4 regions of the Streptomyces sp. NPDC004658 genome follow, and region 1 is predicted to be linked to each of the others. Evidence: riboswitches for the same ligand, from Rfam matches in the RefSeq annotation. Region 1 holds a riboswitch; each other region holds the start of a gene.

Evidence for each region. A riboswitch is a leader RNA that binds a small molecule or an ion and turns the genes downstream of it on or off. The one in region 1 is predicted to bind cyclic di-AMP.
Region 2: another riboswitch for cyclic di-AMP. It lies ahead of ABZV94_RS31470 (M23 family metallopeptidase); the one in region 1 lies ahead of ABZV94_RS05790 (transglycosylase family protein).
Region 3: another riboswitch for cyclic di-AMP. It lies ahead of ABZV94_RS03255 (M23 family metallopeptidase); the one in region 1 lies ahead of ABZV94_RS05790 (transglycosylase family protein).
Region 4: another riboswitch for cyclic di-AMP. It lies ahead of ABZV94_RS04655 (transglycosylase SLT domain-containing protein); the one in region 1 lies ahead of ABZV94_RS05790 (transglycosylase family protein).

What each region holds. Positions count from the first base shown of each region.
Region 1 covers NZ_JBEXKG010000008.1:70,302-74,430, reverse strand. Annotated here, with positions in the region: gene ABZV94_RS05800 (cytochrome P450) at 1-351, shown strand, start outside; gene ABZV94_RS05795 (transglycosylase family protein) at 567-1,637, shown strand; cyclic di-AMP (ydaO/yuaA leader) riboswitch at 1,821-1,992, shown strand; gene ABZV94_RS05790 (transglycosylase family protein) at 1,997-2,695, shown strand; gene eno (phosphopyruvate hydratase) at 2,995-4,129, shown strand, end outside.
Region 2 covers NZ_JBEXKG010000131.1:6,825-10,953, forward strand. Annotated here, with positions in the region: gene ABZV94_RS31465 (aldo/keto reductase) at 1-660, opposite strand, end outside; gene ABZV94_RS31470 (M23 family metallopeptidase) at 734-1,771, opposite strand; cyclic di-AMP (ydaO/yuaA leader) riboswitch at 1,783-1,948, opposite strand; gene ABZV94_RS31475 (PP2C family protein-serine/threonine phosphatase) at 2,191-3,372, opposite strand; tRNA gene ABZV94_RS31480 (tRNA-Met) at 3,497-3,570, shown strand; gene ABZV94_RS31485 (dihydrofolate reductase family protein) at 3,662-4,129, opposite strand, start outside.
Region 3 covers NZ_JBEXKG010000004.1:60,069-64,197, reverse strand. Annotated here, with positions in the region: gene ABZV94_RS03265 (pitrilysin family protein) at 1-163, shown strand, start outside; gene ABZV94_RS03260 (pitrilysin family protein) at 160-1,548, shown strand; cyclic di-AMP (ydaO/yuaA leader) riboswitch at 1,786-1,946, shown strand; gene ABZV94_RS03255 (M23 family metallopeptidase) at 1,959-2,714, shown strand; gene ABZV94_RS03250 (GntR family transcriptional regulator) at 2,911-3,597, shown strand; gene ABZV94_RS03245 (HPr family phosphocarrier protein) at 3,803-4,084, opposite strand.
Region 4 covers NZ_JBEXKG010000006.1:95,700-99,828, forward strand. Annotated here, with positions in the region: gene fahA (fumarylacetoacetase) at 1-462, opposite strand, end outside; gene ABZV94_RS04650 (HAD family hydrolase) at 811-1,623, shown strand; gene ABZV94_RS04655 (transglycosylase SLT domain-containing protein) at 1,736-2,224, opposite strand; cyclic di-AMP (ydaO/yuaA leader) riboswitch at 2,230-2,411, opposite strand; gene ABZV94_RS04660 (polyprenyl synthetase family protein) at 2,955-3,965, shown strand.

The sequences.
Region 1 (4,129 bases):
ACCTGGCGGTTCGCCACCGAACCGCTCACCATCGGCGGGCAGCGCATCGCGCCGGGCGACCCGGTGCTCGTCGTCCTCGCCGCCGCCGACCGGGACCCGGAGCGGTTCGCCGACCCGGACGTGCTGGACCTCTCCCGCCGCGACAACCAGCACCTCGGCTACGGCCACGGCATCCACTACTGCCTCGGCGCGCCGCTCGCCCGCCTGGAGGGCCAGACCGCGCTCGCCACGCTGCTCACCCGGCTGCCCGATCTGCGGCTCGCCGCGGACCCGGACGAACTGCGCTGGCGCGGCGGACTCATCATGCGCGGCCTGCGCACCCTGCCGGTGGAGTTCACACCCGGCGCCTGAGCGCACCGCCTGACGGCCACGGTCCGGCGCGGTCCGGCACGGCGCCCACACAGCCTCTTCGCGGAAACATGACGGACGTTCAACTATGTGATCTTCACGTGATCTGCGCGGCATGAACTTGTGACAAGTGATCGTCTGCCGATACGTTCACCCATCAGCGCGGCGACCGGCACCATCCGCCGCGCCGGTCCTGCTGTCGCTCGAAAGGCTTCTGCATGCTCTCCGGGAACGGCCGACACCGTCGCCCCCGTCAGGCCCCGGCCCTCCTCGTCGCGGCCGGAGTGACCGGCTCCGCCATCGCCATCCCGCTCCTCGGCGCGGCGAGCGCCAACGCGGCCGACGGCACCACATGGGACAAGGTGGCCGAGTGCGAGAGCGGCGGCTCCTGGAGCGCCGACACCGGCAACGGGTACTACGGCGGCCTCCAGATCTCGCAGGAGGACTGGAACGCGTACGGCGGCGGCCGGTACGCGGCCAGCCCCGACCAGGCGAGCCGCAACCAGCAGATCGCCGTCGCCGAGAAGATCCTCGCCGACAAGGGCACCACCCCGTGGGCCACCTGTGCCCTGCTGTCCGGCCTGACCGAGGACTCGGGCTCGACGCACGTCGACACGGGCGTCGGAGGCTCCGGTGGCACGGGCGCTGCGGGCGACTCGTCCGGATCGGCGGGCCACTCCGGTACGTCCGGTTCCTCCGGCAGTCCCGACTCGCCCGGTCTGCCGGATTCGTCGCCCTCCACCGGTGCGGGCTCCGACTCGGGCTCCGGCGCCGGTTCCTCCTCCTCGGACGAGGCCGCCACGCCGAGCGCCAAGCCGGGCAAGGGCGCCGGCACGGCCACCGGTTCCACGGGGACCAACGCCCCCAAGTCCGACAAGTCCGCCGCGCCGGACACCGGCAGCCCGCAGGGAGCCGACAGCTCTCCCTCGGCCGGCCCGGACACCGGCGTCGCGGACAACCCCCAGCAGGCGGCGGGTTCCTGGAGCCTGGTGGACACCGGATCCCTCGGCGGCGGGCGGCACCGCGGAGCGAGCGCCGACGAGAGCGGTGCGGACGAAAGCGTGACAAACGGTCAGAACGCCACGTCTTCCGGCCGGCACGCCTCCCGCGAGACGGACACGTACACCGTCCGCCAGGGCGACACGCTCGCCTCCATCGCCGACTCTCTTGACGTCGACGGCGGGTGGCGCGCGCTGTACGACGGCAACAAGAAGGCCATCGGGGCCGACCCGAACCACATCAGTGCCGGTCAGACCCTGGAAGTCGGGGGCGAAACGGGCGCCGAGTAGCGGGAGTTGACGCCCCACTTAGCGCCCTAATGTCCGCTTTCGGGAAAGTGTGGGATGAGTCTCAGAAGCCCTGATCGTCTTTGAAATTCCGCGGATCACGTGTCTACGGTCGGGACCGCTCGTCACCACGAGCCCCGGCAGCCGCAACGCCGAATCCTGCCAGCGGTTGCCCGGGAACAGTCGTCGCGTCAAGCGCCGTAGGCAGGAGCGGGGGACCCAAGGTAGGTGCCGGGCCCGGCAGTTGATGCCGGAACCGGCTTGGGGTGAAGCCGCATCCGCGCAAGCGGAGTGCGGCCGGGCAACTCAACCGGCCCGAACCCGACAGCTCACCTCGCAGGCGTCGGTGAGGGGATCGATCCATGCTGTTTTCCAGCAAGGGCAAGCACCGTCGTCCGGCCAAGGCCGTCCGCGCCATCGCGCTCGCCGGTGTCACCGGTGCCGCCGTCGCCGCCCCGCTGATGGCGGCCGGCAACGCCTCCGCCGCCACCGCCTCCCAGTGGGACGCGGTCGCCCAGTGCGAGTCCGGTGGCAACTGGTCCATCAACACCGGCAACGGCTACTACGGCGGTCTGCAGTTCTCCGCCTCCACCTGGGCCGCGTACGGCGGCACCGCCTACGCCCCGCAGGCCAACCAGGCCAGCAAGGCGCAGCAGATCGCCGTCGCCGAGAAGGTCCTCTCCGCTCAGGGCAAGGGCGCCTGGCCGGTCTGCGGCACGGGCCTGTCCAGCACCCCGTACAACGGCTCCGCGCCGAGCACCTCCACGAACTCGGGCGGCTCCACCAGCACCCGCTCCACCGAGCAGCAGACCGCCTCCCGCTCCGCCGAGCGCCCGGCCGCGAGCCCGAGCAAGGGGCAGAGCAAGACCGTCACCACCCCGACCGGCAAGAAGGTCAAGAAGGGCGACGGCGAGTACAAGGTCGTCACCGGTGACACGCTCAGCTCCATCGCCGAGCAGCACCACGTGCAGGGCGGCTGGCAGAAGCTGTTCGAGCTGAACAAGGACATCGTCGAGGACGCCAACCTGATCTACCCGGGTCAGCAGCTCCACCTGAAGTGACACCCCGCTCGTGGCCCGCGCGTTCGCGCGGGCCGCGGTGAAGGCCCCCGTGCGGGCCGTCCCCCCGTCCCCACGGGCTCCCCGCCCCGGTGCGTGTTCCCCCGTACGCACCGGGGCGGGGCCTTTTTGCGCCCACCATCCCCGGACCCTTTGTTTCGGCGAGAAACAAAAGGTACCGTCGGCTTGTCCACGGGGCGGTCGGTCGGTGGCCGACGCCCCCGGGACGGTTAGGCTCTAGTCGCAAGGCACAGCCGTAAGGCACACCGCCCCGCACTTCCAGCGTCACATCCAAGAAGGAGATGCTCGTGCCGTCCATCGACGTCGTCGTAGCCCGGGAAATCCTGGACTCCCGAGGCAACCCCACGGTCGAGGTCGAGGTCGGCCTCGACGACGGCAGCACGGGTCGTGCCGCCGTCCCGTCCGGCGCCTCGACCGGCGCCTTCGAGGCCATCGAGCTCCGCGACGGCGACCCGAACCGCTACCAGGGCAAGGGCGTCGAGAAGGCCGTCCTCGCCGTGATCGAGCAGATCGGTCCGGAGCTGGTCGGTTACGACGCCACCGAGCAGCGCCTGATCGACCAGGCCATGTTCGACCTGGACGCCACCGACAACAAGGGCTCCCTCGGCGCCAACGCCATCCTCGGCGTCTCGCTCGCCGTCGCCCACGCCGCCTCCGAGGCCAGCGACCTCCCCCTCTTCCGCTACCTGGGCGGCCCGAACGCGCACCTGCTGCCGGTGCCGATGATGAACATCCTGAACGGCGGCTCGCACGCCGACTCCAACGTGGACATCCAGGAGTTCATGATCGCCCCGATCGGCGCGGAGTCCTTCTCCGAGGCCCTGCGCTGGGGCACCGAGGTCTACCACACCCTGAAGAAGGTCCTGAAGAGCAAGGGCCTGTCCACCGGCCTCGGCGACGAGGGCGGCTTCGCCCCGAACCTCGGCTCCAACCGCGAGGCCCTCGACCTCATCCTGGAGGCCGTCAAGGAGGCCGGCTACGCCCCCGGCGAGCAGATCGCCCTCGCGCTCGACGTGGCCGCCTCCGAGTTCTACAAGGACGGCAAGTACCTCTTCGAGGGCAAGGAGCGCTCCGCCGCCGAGATGACGGAGTACTACGAGGAGCTCGTGGCGGCCTACCCGCTCGTCTCCATCGAGGACCCGCTGTTCGAGGACGACTGGGCCGGCTGGAAGGTCATCACCGACAAGCTCGGCGACAAGGTCCAGCTGGTCGGCGACGACCTGTTCGTCACCAACCCCGAGCGCCTCGCCCGCGGCATCGAGGAGGGCGCCGCCAACGCCCTGCTGGTCAAGGTCAACCAGATCGGCTCGCTGACCGAGACCCTGGACGCCGTCGAGCTGGCCCAGCGCAACGGCTTCAAGTGCATGATGTCGCACCGCTCCGGCGAGACCGAGGACGTCACCATCGCCGACCTGG
Region 2 (4,129 bases), on a different contig from region 1:
GCCGGTGAGGAAGCCCGAGGCGAGGGAGAAGTACGGGACGGCGGACAGGCCCTCGCGGGCGACCAGGTCCTGGAGCGGGCCCTCGTAGGTGTCCCGGGAGACCAGGTTGTAGTGCGGCTGGAGGGCGACGTAACGGGCGAGGCCCTCGCGGTCGGAGAAGTCGAGGGAGGCCCGCAGGCGCTCGGGGCTGATGTTGGAGGCGGCGATGTGCCGGACCTTTCCGGCCCTCACCAGCTCGTCCAGCGCGCCGATGATCTCCTCGACCGGCACCTCGGGCTTGTCGAAGTGGGTGTAGTAGAGGTCGATGTAGTCGGTGTCCAGGCGGCGCAGGGAGGCGTCGGCGGCGGCCTTGATGTTGGCGGCGGACAGGCCCTGGTACTCCGGGTGCTGGCTCACCTTGGTGGCGATGACGATGTCGGAGCGGTTGCCGCGGGCCTTGACCCACTTGCCGATGATCGTCTCCGACTCGCCGCCCTGGTTGCCCTCGATCCAGGCGGAGTAGGAGTCGGCGGTGTCGATGAAGTTGCCGCCCGCGGCGGTGTAGGCGTCGAGGACGGCGAAGGAGGTCTGCTCGTCGGCGGTCCAGCCGAAGACGTTGCCGCCGAGGGACAGCGGGAAGACCTCTAGATCGGAAGAGCCGAGTTTACGAAGTGACGTCATACGTCATGCCAACACCGGCGGTGGGTGATCGCATCCCACCGCCGGGGCCGAATTCCCTCGCGGGCCGCGGCCGTCAGGGGGTGAGGCCCTTGCCGCGCAGCCACGCCATCGGGTCGATGCCGGTGGGCTGGCCGTCGGGGTGGACCTCCAGGTGCAGGTGCGGGCCGGTGACGTTGCCGGTCGCGCCGACGCGGCCGATGACCTCGCCGGTGGTGACCTTCTGGCCGACGGAGACGCTGATCGAGGACTGGTGGCAGAACCACAGCTCGGTGCCGTCGTCCAGGGTCAGGATCGTGCGGTAGCCGTAGGAGCCGGCCCAGCCCGCCTCGGTGATCGTGCCGCTGTGCACGGCCTTGATCAGGGTGCCGGTGGGAGCGGCGAAGTCGAGACCGGTGTGGTAGCCGGAGGACCACATCGAGCCGGCCTGGCCGAAGGTCGACGTGATCGTGTACGAGGAGGTGGGCAGCGTGTACTGCGCGGCCAGCTTGGCCAGCCGCTCCTCCTCGGCCTTCTTCGCGGCGGCGGCCTCCGCCTTCTCCTTGGCCGCTGCGGCCTGGGCGGCGGCCTCCTTCTCGGCCTGGGCGGCGGCGTCGGCGCTCTGCTTCTCGGCGGCGGCGACCGCGGCGGCGGTGGCCTTGCTCTCGGCCTGGCCCCGCTGCTGCTCGGCCTGGGCCATGATGCGGTTGCGCAGCGCCTCGCCCGCGTCGGCGGTGTCCTCACCGGCGGTCGTGGTGACACCGACGCGGCTCAGCGTGGCGGTCGCGGCCTGGGCCGGGTGGGAGTCGGCGGAGCCGTCGCCGAAGAGGGAGCCGACCGAGGGCAGGTCCGGCAGGGAGAGGGAGACCGGCGGCTTGCCGGTGTTGGCGCTGGCCATGCCGCCCGCGCCGACCGCGGCCATGACGCCGACGCCCAGCACGGTGGAGCTGCGCGCGAAGCCGCCGCGCTGCTTGGCGACGCGGTGCCGGCCGCGCACCGGGGCGATGGACTCCTCGGTGGGGTTCCACTCCTCCCAGGGGCCCTCCTCGGCGTGGTGGGCGCCGTACCCGAAGGTCTCGGGCTCGCGCTGTGCCGGTATGAACGGGGCTTCTGGGACAGGCCGGTTGGACGCCACGGAGGCGTGCTCCTTTCCTTCCTTTCGCCTACCGGGTTAGCTGACGGGTTCGGAGCAGGAAGGTCTCCTACGCGCGTATACCGGTCGAGGGCTCCGTGAGCCGACGACGGCATCCGCGTGATTCACCCCAGGGTGGTGGTTCCCCGGTTCCCTTGCGGGATTCGGCGCGTGCGCACGGAGCCGCCTCTTGTGACGGCTGTGACGACCGCGCTGCGTTATCGAACGTTAATAGACCTGCCAGTCACTTTCCAAGCCGTTCGGCGTGATCATTCCCGTCTTTACCGGTGAAGTTATCGGCCACTACCCCGCCAAAACGGGCGAGTTGACCGAGCGTCGGCCCCGTTCAGCAGTCACTTTCGGTTTTGATGGTGACTCAGATGTGATGCGCACGGCGCTCACCCGGTCACCTTCGGTGACGTTCAGGGCCGCCGTACGGCGAGCAGCGCCATGTCGTCCGTCATGCCGCCCCCGGAGTGCCGGCGCACCTCCTCGGCGAGCCGGCCGACCAGCGCGGCCGGACCGGCGAAGGTGCGCCCGGCGAGCCGTCGTGCGGGGTCGTAGAAACGGCCGTGGGCGTCCCGGGCCTCGGACAGGCCGTCGGTGTGCAGCAGCAGGGTCGCGCCGCTCGGGAAGGCGGTCTCGGTGGCCCGGTCCGGCCACATGCCGAGGTCGCCCATGCCGAGCGGCAGCGCGGGCTCCTCGGGGGCGAGGGTGCGCAGGGTGCCGTCGGCGTGCAGCAGCAGCGGCGGCGGATGGCCGCGGTTGACGATCCGTACCACGCCGTCTTCGTGCGGGAGTTCGGCGAGGACCGCGGTGGTGAACCCCTCGAAGGCGTCGATCCCGTCGCGCCGGGTGCCCTCGCGGGCCAGTGCCCGCTCCAGCCGCTCGGCGACCGCCTCCAGCGTGGCCTCCTGCTCGGCCGCCTCCCGGAACGCGCCGATCACCACGGCCACGGCGGCGACCGCGCCCATGCCCTTGCCGCGCACGTCCCCGACGACCAGCCGGACGCCGTACGGGCTGTCCTGCACCGCGTACAGGTCGCCGCCGATGAAGGCGTCCTGCCGTGCCGCCTCGTAGCAGGCGGCGATCTCGTAGCCGCCGATCCGCTCGTCCGGCTCCGGCAGGACGGCCCGCTGGGCGGCCTCGGCGATCTCCCGGGCGGAGGCGAGCCGCCGGTCGCCCCGGCGGACCACCCGGTTGATGGCGACGGCCAGCAGGGCGACCGTGGCGACGGTGACCACGTCGGTGAGGGTGCCCACGGCCGGATGGGCCCCGGCGTGCGTGTGCACGGCGTAGGCGGCGGCGAGGGAGGCGAGGCCGGTCAGCACGGTGGTGCGCAGCGACGACAGGGGCGCGGCGACCAGCGGGGCCGCGGTGAAGAAGGGGACGGCGGTGAAGTCGTCCGGGGCGAGCAGGCCGTACAGGACACCGCCGACGATGAGGAGGGCGGGCAGGGCGCGGGCCTGCGTACGGGGGCTCGGGCGGCGGCGGGCACGCACCGGCACCGGCTCGTCGCCGAGGCCCGGGTCGGGCACGGGATCGCCGGGGAGCCGGCCGCCCGCCCTGGCGTACGGGCTCTCCTCCACCTTTCCAGGGCGCACCGCGTGTCTCCCACTTGTCCGACGTACCTCCAGGTTTCCGGGCCCCGGGGCGGGCGGCGACCGGGGTGGACCGAAAGGGGTGTGCGAGCGGTCCCGCGCATGGCGTACACTGGAGTCACAACGACGCGGGGTGGAGCAGCTCGGTAGCTCGCTGGGCTCATAACCCAGAGGTCGCAGGTTCAAATCCTGTCCCCGCTACTGAAGGGTCAGGGCCCGGAATCCACTGGATTCCGGGCCCTGAGCCGTTTCCGGCCCGCCCACCAGGCGCCCCCGGCGGACGGGCCGGCGCTCACAGCAAGTGGGCGTTCGGCGCCTTGGCGAGCTCCTCCAGCTCGCCAAGCACCACGACCCGCGCACCTCCGGCGACAAGCAGCCCCGTCCCGTCGGCCGCGTGGACGAAGGTGTCCGGCTCACGCCACGCGGTGACCACCCTCCGCACCCCTGCCCGCAGGATCAGCTCGGCGCAGGGCGCCGGCCGGGACGCGCGCCGGGCGCAGGGCTCCAGGCTGCTGTACACCGTGGCACCGGCCAGCCGCGCATCGCCCGCGTCGATCTTCGCGAGAGCCGCCTCCTCCGCGTGCACGACGGGATCGGCGCCCTCCCGTGAATGGCCCCGGGCCAGCTCCGTGCCGTCGGCGGCGACGACCACCGCGCCGACGCTGAACGCCGTCTCCGACGGCGGGCACAGCGCCGCCAGCTCGCAGGCGGTCCGCAGCCAGTGGCGGTCGGCGGCCGTGGCGACCTCCCCGGTGCCGGG
Region 3 (4,129 bases), on a different contig from region 1:
GGTCGCCAAGGCACGCCTGCGGCCCGACAACCGCGCGGTCCTCGTCTACGAGCCGAAGTCCCCGGAGGCCGTCGAGGACGCCAAGATCCCCGAGGACCCCGAGCAGGAAGCGACCGTAGAGGCGGGCCGCGACGAGACCGAGAACGAGGAGACGGCCCAGTGACCGAGCTCGCCACCATGGACTTCCACCCCCAGCCGCAGCCCGGCGAGGCCAAGCCGTGGGCGTTCCCGGCGCCCGAGCGCGGCACCCTCGACAACGGTCTGACCGTGCTGCGCTGCCACCGCCCGGGCCAGCAGGTCGTCGCCGTCGAGGTGCTGCTGGACGCCCCGCTGGACGCCGAGCCGGCCGGCCTGGACGGCGTCGCCACGATCATGGCGCGGGCCTTCTCCGAGGGCACCGACAAGCACTCCGCCGAGGAGTTCGCCGCCGAGCTGGAGCGCGCGGGTGCCACCCTCGACGCGCACGCCGACCACCCCGGCGTGCGACTCAGCCTGGAGGTCCCGGCCTCCCGCCTGGCCAAGGGCCTCGGCCTGCTCGCCGACGCCCTGCGCGCGCCCGCCTTCGCGACGAGCGAGGTGGAGCGGCTGGTCCGCAACCGCCTGGACGAGATCCCGCACGAGCTGGCCAACCCCTCCCGCCGGGCCGCCAAGGAACTCTCCAAGGAGCTGTTCCCCGCGAACTCGCGGATGTCCCGTCCGCGCCAGGGCACCGAGGAGACGGTCGAGAAGATCGACGCGGCGGCGGTACGCGCCTTCTACGACCGTCATGTGCGGCCCGCCACGGCCACCGTGGTCGTCGTCGGCGACCTGACCGGCGCCGACCTGGACGCGCTGCTGGGTGACACCCTGGGCGAGTGGACCGGCACCCCGGGCGAGCCCCGGCCGGTGCCGCCGGTGACCGCCGACGACACCGGGCGCGTGGTCATCGTGGACCGGCCCGGCGCGGTGCAGACCCAGCTGCTCATCGGCCGGATCGGACCCGACCGGCACGACCGGGTGTGGCCCGCCCAGGTGCTCGGCACGTACTGCCTCGGCGGCACCCTCACCTCCCGCCTGGACCGCGTGCTGCGCGAGGAGAAGGGCTACACCTACGGCGTGCGGGCCTTCGGGCAGGTCCTGCGGTCCGCGCCGGACGGCACGGGCGCGGCGATGCTCGCCATCAGCGGCTCCGTGGACACCCCGAACACCGGTCCGGCGCTGGACGACCTGTGGAAGGTGCTGCGCACGGTCGCGGCGGACGGCCTGACCGACGCCGAGCGGGACGTCGCCGTGCAGAACCTGGTCGGTGTGGCGCCGCTGAAGTACGAGACCGCGGCGGCCGTCGCGAGCACGCTGGCCGACCAGGTCGAGCAGCACCTGCCCGACGACTTCCAGGCGACGCTGTACCAGCGGCTGGCGGCCACGGGCACGGTGGAGGCCACCGCGGCCGTCGTGAACGCCTTCCCGGTGGACCGCCTGGTGACCGTCCTCGTCGGTGACGCGTCGCAGATCAAGGCGCCGGTGGAGGCGCTGGGCATCGGTGAAGTGACCGTGGTGGCGGCCGAGTAGACGCGGCCGTGGCGGCGGCCGGCCGACGGCACGCGCGCGTGGGGCCCTGACGACCTACGGGTCGTCAGGGCCCCACGCTGTTCCACTCCCTCCCTCAGATGCCCGTTTTGGGACGGAGGTTGCCTGTCTGCCCTGTGGGATGCGCTACAAAAGCCGGGTTGCGTTTGAGGATTGACAGCGTGCCTGCGTAGCTTCGTCCGGGCTGTTCGTCAGGCAGTGCGCCGCACCCGCGGCAGCGGACAGTCATCGCCGAGTCCCCGTACGGCGCGAGCCAGGGGAGCCGGGGACCCACCGTCCCTGGGGTGAATCGGGCGCCCGCGCGGTTGCGAGGGGGCCCGTAGGAGACCTTCCTGCTCCGAACCCGTCAGCTAACCCGGTAGGCGAGAGGGAAGGAAAGGACCAGCCACTTCATGGCGTTCATGTGCGCCACCGGTAAGCACCGCAAGCCCGGCCGGGTCAAGCGGACGACCGTTCAGGCGGCCGGCGTCGCGGCCCTCACCACCACCGGTGTGATCGGCACCCTCGCCGCCTCCCCGGCGCTCGCCGCGGAGAACTCCACGGAGCAGACCGGCCTCACCCCGGTCGTCGCCGTGTCCGACGACGTCGCCGACGAGATCGGCGCGCAGGCCGCCGCGCAGCAGCAGGCCGCCGAGCAGAAGGCGGCCGAGGAGGCCGCGGCCAAGGCGGCGGCCGAGCGGGCCCAGGAGATCCGCGCCGCCAAGGCCCGGGCCGCCCGTGAGGCCGAGCGCAAGCGGCTGAACGCCTTCGTCCCCCCGATCGCGCACTCGTACGTCTCCACCGCCTACCGGGCCAGCAGCTCCCTGTGGTCCTCCGGTGCGCACACCGGCGTCGACTTCCACGCGGCGAGCGGCACGGCGGTCCACGCGGTGGGTTCCGGCACGGTGGTCTCCACGGGCTGGGGCGGCGCGTACGGCAACCAGATCGTGATCCGCATGGCCGACGGCATGTACACCCAGTACGGGCACCTGTCGTCCATCGGGGTCACGGTGGGCCAGAAGGTCGTCCCGGGCCAGCAGATCGGCCTGTCCGGCGCCACCGGCAACGTCACGGGCCCGCACCTCCACTTCGAGGCGCGCACGACCCCCGACTACGGCTCGGACGTCGACCCCGTCGCCTACCTCCGCAAGCACGGCGTGCACCTCTGACACCGACCGCACGACTGTGCGAAGCCCCGGCTCACCGAGCCGGGGCTTTCGTGTTTTTCGCGGTGTCCGCGGGTCCGTTGTCCAAAAAATAGCCATGGATTAGGGGCTGCCGTCGGAAATTCTGGCTCATTGGAATAGAGTCACGGAACACACGTCCATCGTCGACGTTTCACGGGGATTAAGACGGAGGTCGGTCATGCGTATTCCGGCGCACTCGGTGTGCACGGCCATCCGGGACGACATCGTCGCGGGTGTCTACGAGCGCGGCAGCCGCCTGACCGAGGAAGTCCTGGCCCGCCGCTACGGCGTCTCCCGCGTCCCCGTGCGCGAGGCCCTGCGCACCCTGGAGGCCGAGGGCTTCGTGGTGACGCGCCGGCACGCGGGCGCGTGCGTGGCCGAGCCGACCGAGCAGGAGGCCGCCGACCTCCTGGAGATGCGGACGCTGCTGGAGCCGCTGGGCGCCGCGCGGGCCGCGCAGCGGCGCACCGAGGCCCATCTGAAGGTGCTGCGGGGCCTGGTCCGGCTGGGCCAGGAGCGGGCCCGCAGGGGCAGCAACGAGGATCTGCGCTCGCTGGGCGGCTGGTTCCACGAGACGCTCGCCCAGGCCTCCGGCAGCCCCTCGCTGACCTCGGTGCTCACCCAGTTGCGGCACAAGATCGCCTGGATGTACACGGTGGAGGCGCCGGCCGGTCCGGTGGAGTACTGGACGGAGCACGGCGCCATCGTGGACGCGGTGGCGCGTGGCGACGCCGAGCGCGCGCGGGCGCTCACGGCGCTGCACGCCGAGCGCGCGACGGGCGCGCACCGGCTGCGCCTTTCCTCCGCCGCGGAGCGCGTGAGGACTTCGCAACACGTCGTAAACATGTCGGGCCCGCGGCATTAACAAGCGCACCGTATACAAAGAAGAGTGATTTCCGGGCGGGGTATTTCGTGCTGCCCGAATTCCTCGTGCCTGAATTCCCCGGAGTTCGCCGGGGAGGCGGTGGGTCCTTAAATCGAGGGCCCATCGTGCCGACTGCGCCCGCATACGGCGAAGCCGCGCCGCCCCGAAAGGCGAACGCGGCTCCGGCGCTCTGTGCGGTGGGCGCTCAGACGGTCTCGGGCAGCTCTTCCAGGCCCTCGGAGACCAGCTTGGCCAGACGGTCCAGGGCGGCGTCCGCGCCCTCGGCGTCGGAGGCGAGGACGATCTCCTCGCCGCCCTGGGCACCCAGGCCCAGGACGGCCAGCATGGAGGCCGCGTTGACGGGGTCGCCCCCGGCCTTGGCGATCGTCACCGGGACGCCTGTGGCCGTGGCGGCTCGGACGAAGATGGAGGCGGGGCGGGCGTGGAGGCCCTCGGCCCAGCCGACGTTGACGCGGCGCTCAGCCATGTGTTGCTGCCCTTCGGTGTTCAGGGTTGTCTAGACCAGTTTCCC
Region 4 (4,129 bases), on a different contig from region 1:
GCGGCCGTGGTAACCGATCGGCAGGTGCTTCCAGTTGGGGGTGAGGGAGTCCTCGGCGTCGGGGCGGAAGATCCGGCCGACGTTCCGGGCGTGGTTCTCCGAGGCGTAGAAGTCGACGTAGTCCGCGACCTCGAAGGGCAGGTGCAGGGTCACCTCGGACAGGGGGTGGAACAGCGGCTCGACGGTCGCGCGGTGTGCCGGGTCGGTGACCCAGGACGTGACGGCGCGCCGTACGTCCGACCAGGTGGAGCGGCCTGCGGCCAGCAGCGGGTTGAGGGTGGGCCGGGCGAGCAGCGGCTGGTGGGGCGAGCCGAGCGCGGCGGCTGCGGCGCCCGCGTCGAGGACGTGGTTCCCGAGCCGGACGCCGACCCTCCGCTCCGTGCTGCCGGGGGGCGAGAACACGCCGTAGGGGAGGTTGTGCGGGCCGAAGGGGTCGCCCTCGGGGACGTCGAAGGGGGGCATGGGGTGCTGCCTCACTCTCATCCGGGCCATGCATGGCAGTGCGTTCCATGTGGTCGGGCCACACGTTACGGCGGAGCTGCGTGTCTTGGGCAGTGCCTCACCAGGTGCGCGCACGGCTGCTCGCGCCGTGCCAGAAGAGTTCGCGTGCCGCGTCGTCGTACAGCCGGTGACGCCCTGCCCCTGCGGTGCGGAACCGGCTCCGCCGGGCCTGGTCGCACACGTGGCCCCGACCCACGGCCCTGATGTCGCCCATCGCGCGGTCCACGGCGCGGGGTTGGGACGAAGCGGCACGTAAGTGCGGGCCATGACGGGTGAGTCGGCGGGGTGTCCTGTCCGTATTCTCTGATCATGGCACCCACCCCGGCATTCGCACTGATCGCCACGGACCTGGACGGGACGCTGCTGCGCGGCGACGACACCGTCTCGGACCGGTCCCTCGCCGCGCTCGCGCGGGTGGCGCGGGCCGGCGCCCGGCATCTGGTGGTGACGGGCCGCCCGGCCCCGCGGGTACGGCCGCTGCTCGCGGACCTCGGCTGCGTGGGACTCGCGGTGTGCGGACAGGGGGCGCAGGTGTACGACGCCGGGTCCGACCGTCTGCTGTGGTCGGTCCGGCTGGACCGGGAGCTGGCCGAGACCGCGCTCGGCAAGATCGAGGCGGAGGTGGGACAGGTCTACGCGGCGGTCGACCAGGACGGTGTGGACGGGCTCACGCTCATCGAGCCCGGCTACCGGATGCCCCACCCGACGCTGCCGGCGGTGCGGGTCGGCCGGCGGGACGATCTGTGGTGCGCGCCCATCAGCAAGGTGCTGCTGCGGCACGCCACCCTGTCCGACGACGAGTTGGCGGCCGTGGCGCGCGCGGCGGTGGGTTCGCTGGCGACGGTCACGATGTCGGGGCCGGGCACGGTGGAGCTCCAGCCGTGCGGGGTGACGAAGGCGACCGGGCTGGCGCTGGCCGCCGAGCGGCTCGGGATCGTGGCCGACGAGGCCCTCGCCTTCGGTGACATGCCCAACGACATCCCGATGTTCGACTGGGCCGGGCGCGGTGTCGCCATGGCCAACGCGCATCCCGAACTCAAGGCGGTGGCCGACGAGATCACCCTGTCGAACGAGGACGACGGCATCGCCGTCGTCCTCGAAAGACTTTTCCCGACCGACTGACCGGAATATCAGTAGCGCGACTGACCGGAACGCCAGGGGCGCGGCTGACCGGAACGCCAGGAGGGCGACGGGCCGGAATCTCCGGGGCGCCCGGTCAGGCCGCCGGTGCGGGTCAGTACGCGCCGAACACGTTGTCGATGGACCCGTAGCGGGCGGCCGCGTAGTTGCAGGCGGCGGTGATGTTGGCGACCGGGTCGTAGATGTCGAAGGATGTGCCGGCCACGTGGTAGGCGTTGAACGTCGGGTCGATGACCTGGAGCAGGCCCTTGGACGGGATGCCCTTGGCGGCGTTGGAGTCCCACAGGTTGATGGCTTTCGGGTTGCCCGAGGACTCGCGGATGATGTTGCGGTAGATGCCGTTGTAGGTGCCCGGGATGTGCTTCTCGGCCATGATCGCGAGCGACTCGCGGATCCAGCCGTCGAGGTTGTTGGGGTAGCCGGCGGGGGTGGTGGCGGCCGTGGTGACGGTGCTCGGGGCCGCGGAGGCGCTGGTCGCGCCGATGAGCGGCAGGGCGAGGACGGCGGCGCCGGTGCCGGCGGCGGTGAGCACACGGACGAGGCGGCTGTTCCGGGTACGGCGGGGCTGAGCGACAGCAGACATGGGGGCGTTCCTCTCCGGCGCCTGCGAGGTGAGCTGTCGGGTTCGGGCGGGGAGGTGCCCGGCCGTGCCCCTGACGGAGGCATGGCTTCACCCCTAGCCGTCCCGGCGCGGCGTGTGCCGTTCCGGACCGGCGGCTTACCTGGGTCCCCCGCTCCTGCCGTGCGAATGAGTTCGTCGATGGGTATGCGGGCGGCGGCAGGATTCGGCGTCCGCCCGACGGCCCGGAACGTATGCGAGAGCACATGTCGGGAACAAGGGCCGGATTCATACAACGTGCGATTTGACCTTGATCGACGGTGTATGAGGTGCTTGATCCTTTGCGGTTGCCAATCCTCAACTCGCCGATGACGCAAGGGCTCAGGGGGGCCTGGGGGAGGGAGTGGGTCGGCTGGTCGCGTGACCCAATTCACGAAATAGCAAACGGTTTTAAATCGGACAAGGGGGATTAGGGGGATTCGCACCGGAAGTCGGGGAGATGGTGAAACCTGGCGTGCGGGGCGCGTCGTTGCGGAGGTGAGGGCACAGTGTCCGGATTACTCTTATATGGATAAATATCCGTTCACACCGTGTGATCAAAACCATGCCGGTCATGATCCGGTATCGCCCGGGCTGGACCGGTGGGCGCTATCGGTGATCGAAAGAGGACCGGATACGCTGACTTGAGTGATGGCAGCGACCTATCGACAAACCGTGTAATCGCCAGCAGACACCAGCAGACAGGAGACCCCTCGTGACCGTCGTCGGGCCGTTCGGGCTGAGCGTGCGGGACCAGGCTCTGGAAGCCGATGTCCAGGCCGGATTGGCGGCTGTCGAGGAAGGCTTGCTCGAAGCCACCAAGAGCGAGGTCCCGTTCATCACGGAGGCCGCGCAGCACCTCGTGCGGGCGGGCGGGAAGCGGTTCCGGCCCCTCCTCGTGATGCTCGCCGCCCAGTTCGGCGACCCCTACGCGCCGGGCGTGGTGCCGTCGGCCGTGGTCGTGGAGCTGACCCACCTTGCCACGCTGTACCACGACGACGTCATGGACGAGGCGGCCGTACGGCGTGGTGTGGACAGCGCGAACACCCGCTGGGGCAACTCCGTCGCCGTCCTCACCGGCGACTTCCTCTTCGCCCGCGCCTCCCAGATCCTCGCCGACCTCGGACCCGAGGCGGTCCGGGTGCAGGCCCTCGCGTTCGAACGCCTCGTCACCGGCCAGATCCTGGAGACCGCGGGTCCCTCGGACGGCCGAGACCCGGTCGAGCACTATCTGGACGTGCTCGCCGGCAAGACGGGCTCCCTGGTGGCGGTGTCCTGCCGGTTCGGCGCGATGATGTCCGGCGCCGACGAGAGGATCGTCGACGTGCTCACCCAGTACGGGGAGCGGCTCGGGGTCGCCTTCCAGCTCGCGGACGACGTCCTGGACATCGCCTCCGACTCCCACGAGTCCGGCAAGACCCCGGGCACCGACCTGCGCGAGGGCATCCCGACCCTGCCGGTGCTCCGGCTGCGCGAGCGGGCCGCCCGGCTGGGGCTGGCCGAGGACGTCGCGCTGTGCGAGCTGCTGGACTCCGACCTCAGCGACGACGCCCGGCACGCCGAGGCGCTGGCCGCGCTGCGCGCGCACCCCGCGCTGGAGCAGGCCCGCCGGGACACCGTCCGGTACGCGGAGGAGGCGCGGTCCGCGCTCGCCCCGCTGCGCGAGTGCGACGCCAAGGCGGCGCTGCTGGAGCTGTGCGACGCGGTCGTGCACCGCGCCGGCTGACCCGGTCGTCACCCGTACGGGCGCCGGTGCCCGAGACGGCCCCTTGGGGTCAGGCGGACCTCTACGCGTCGGGGCGACCCCTACGCGTCGGGGCGACCCCTACGGGCCAGGACGACCCCTTCGGGCCGGGGCGACCCCTACGGGTCGGGGGAGAAACCACCCCC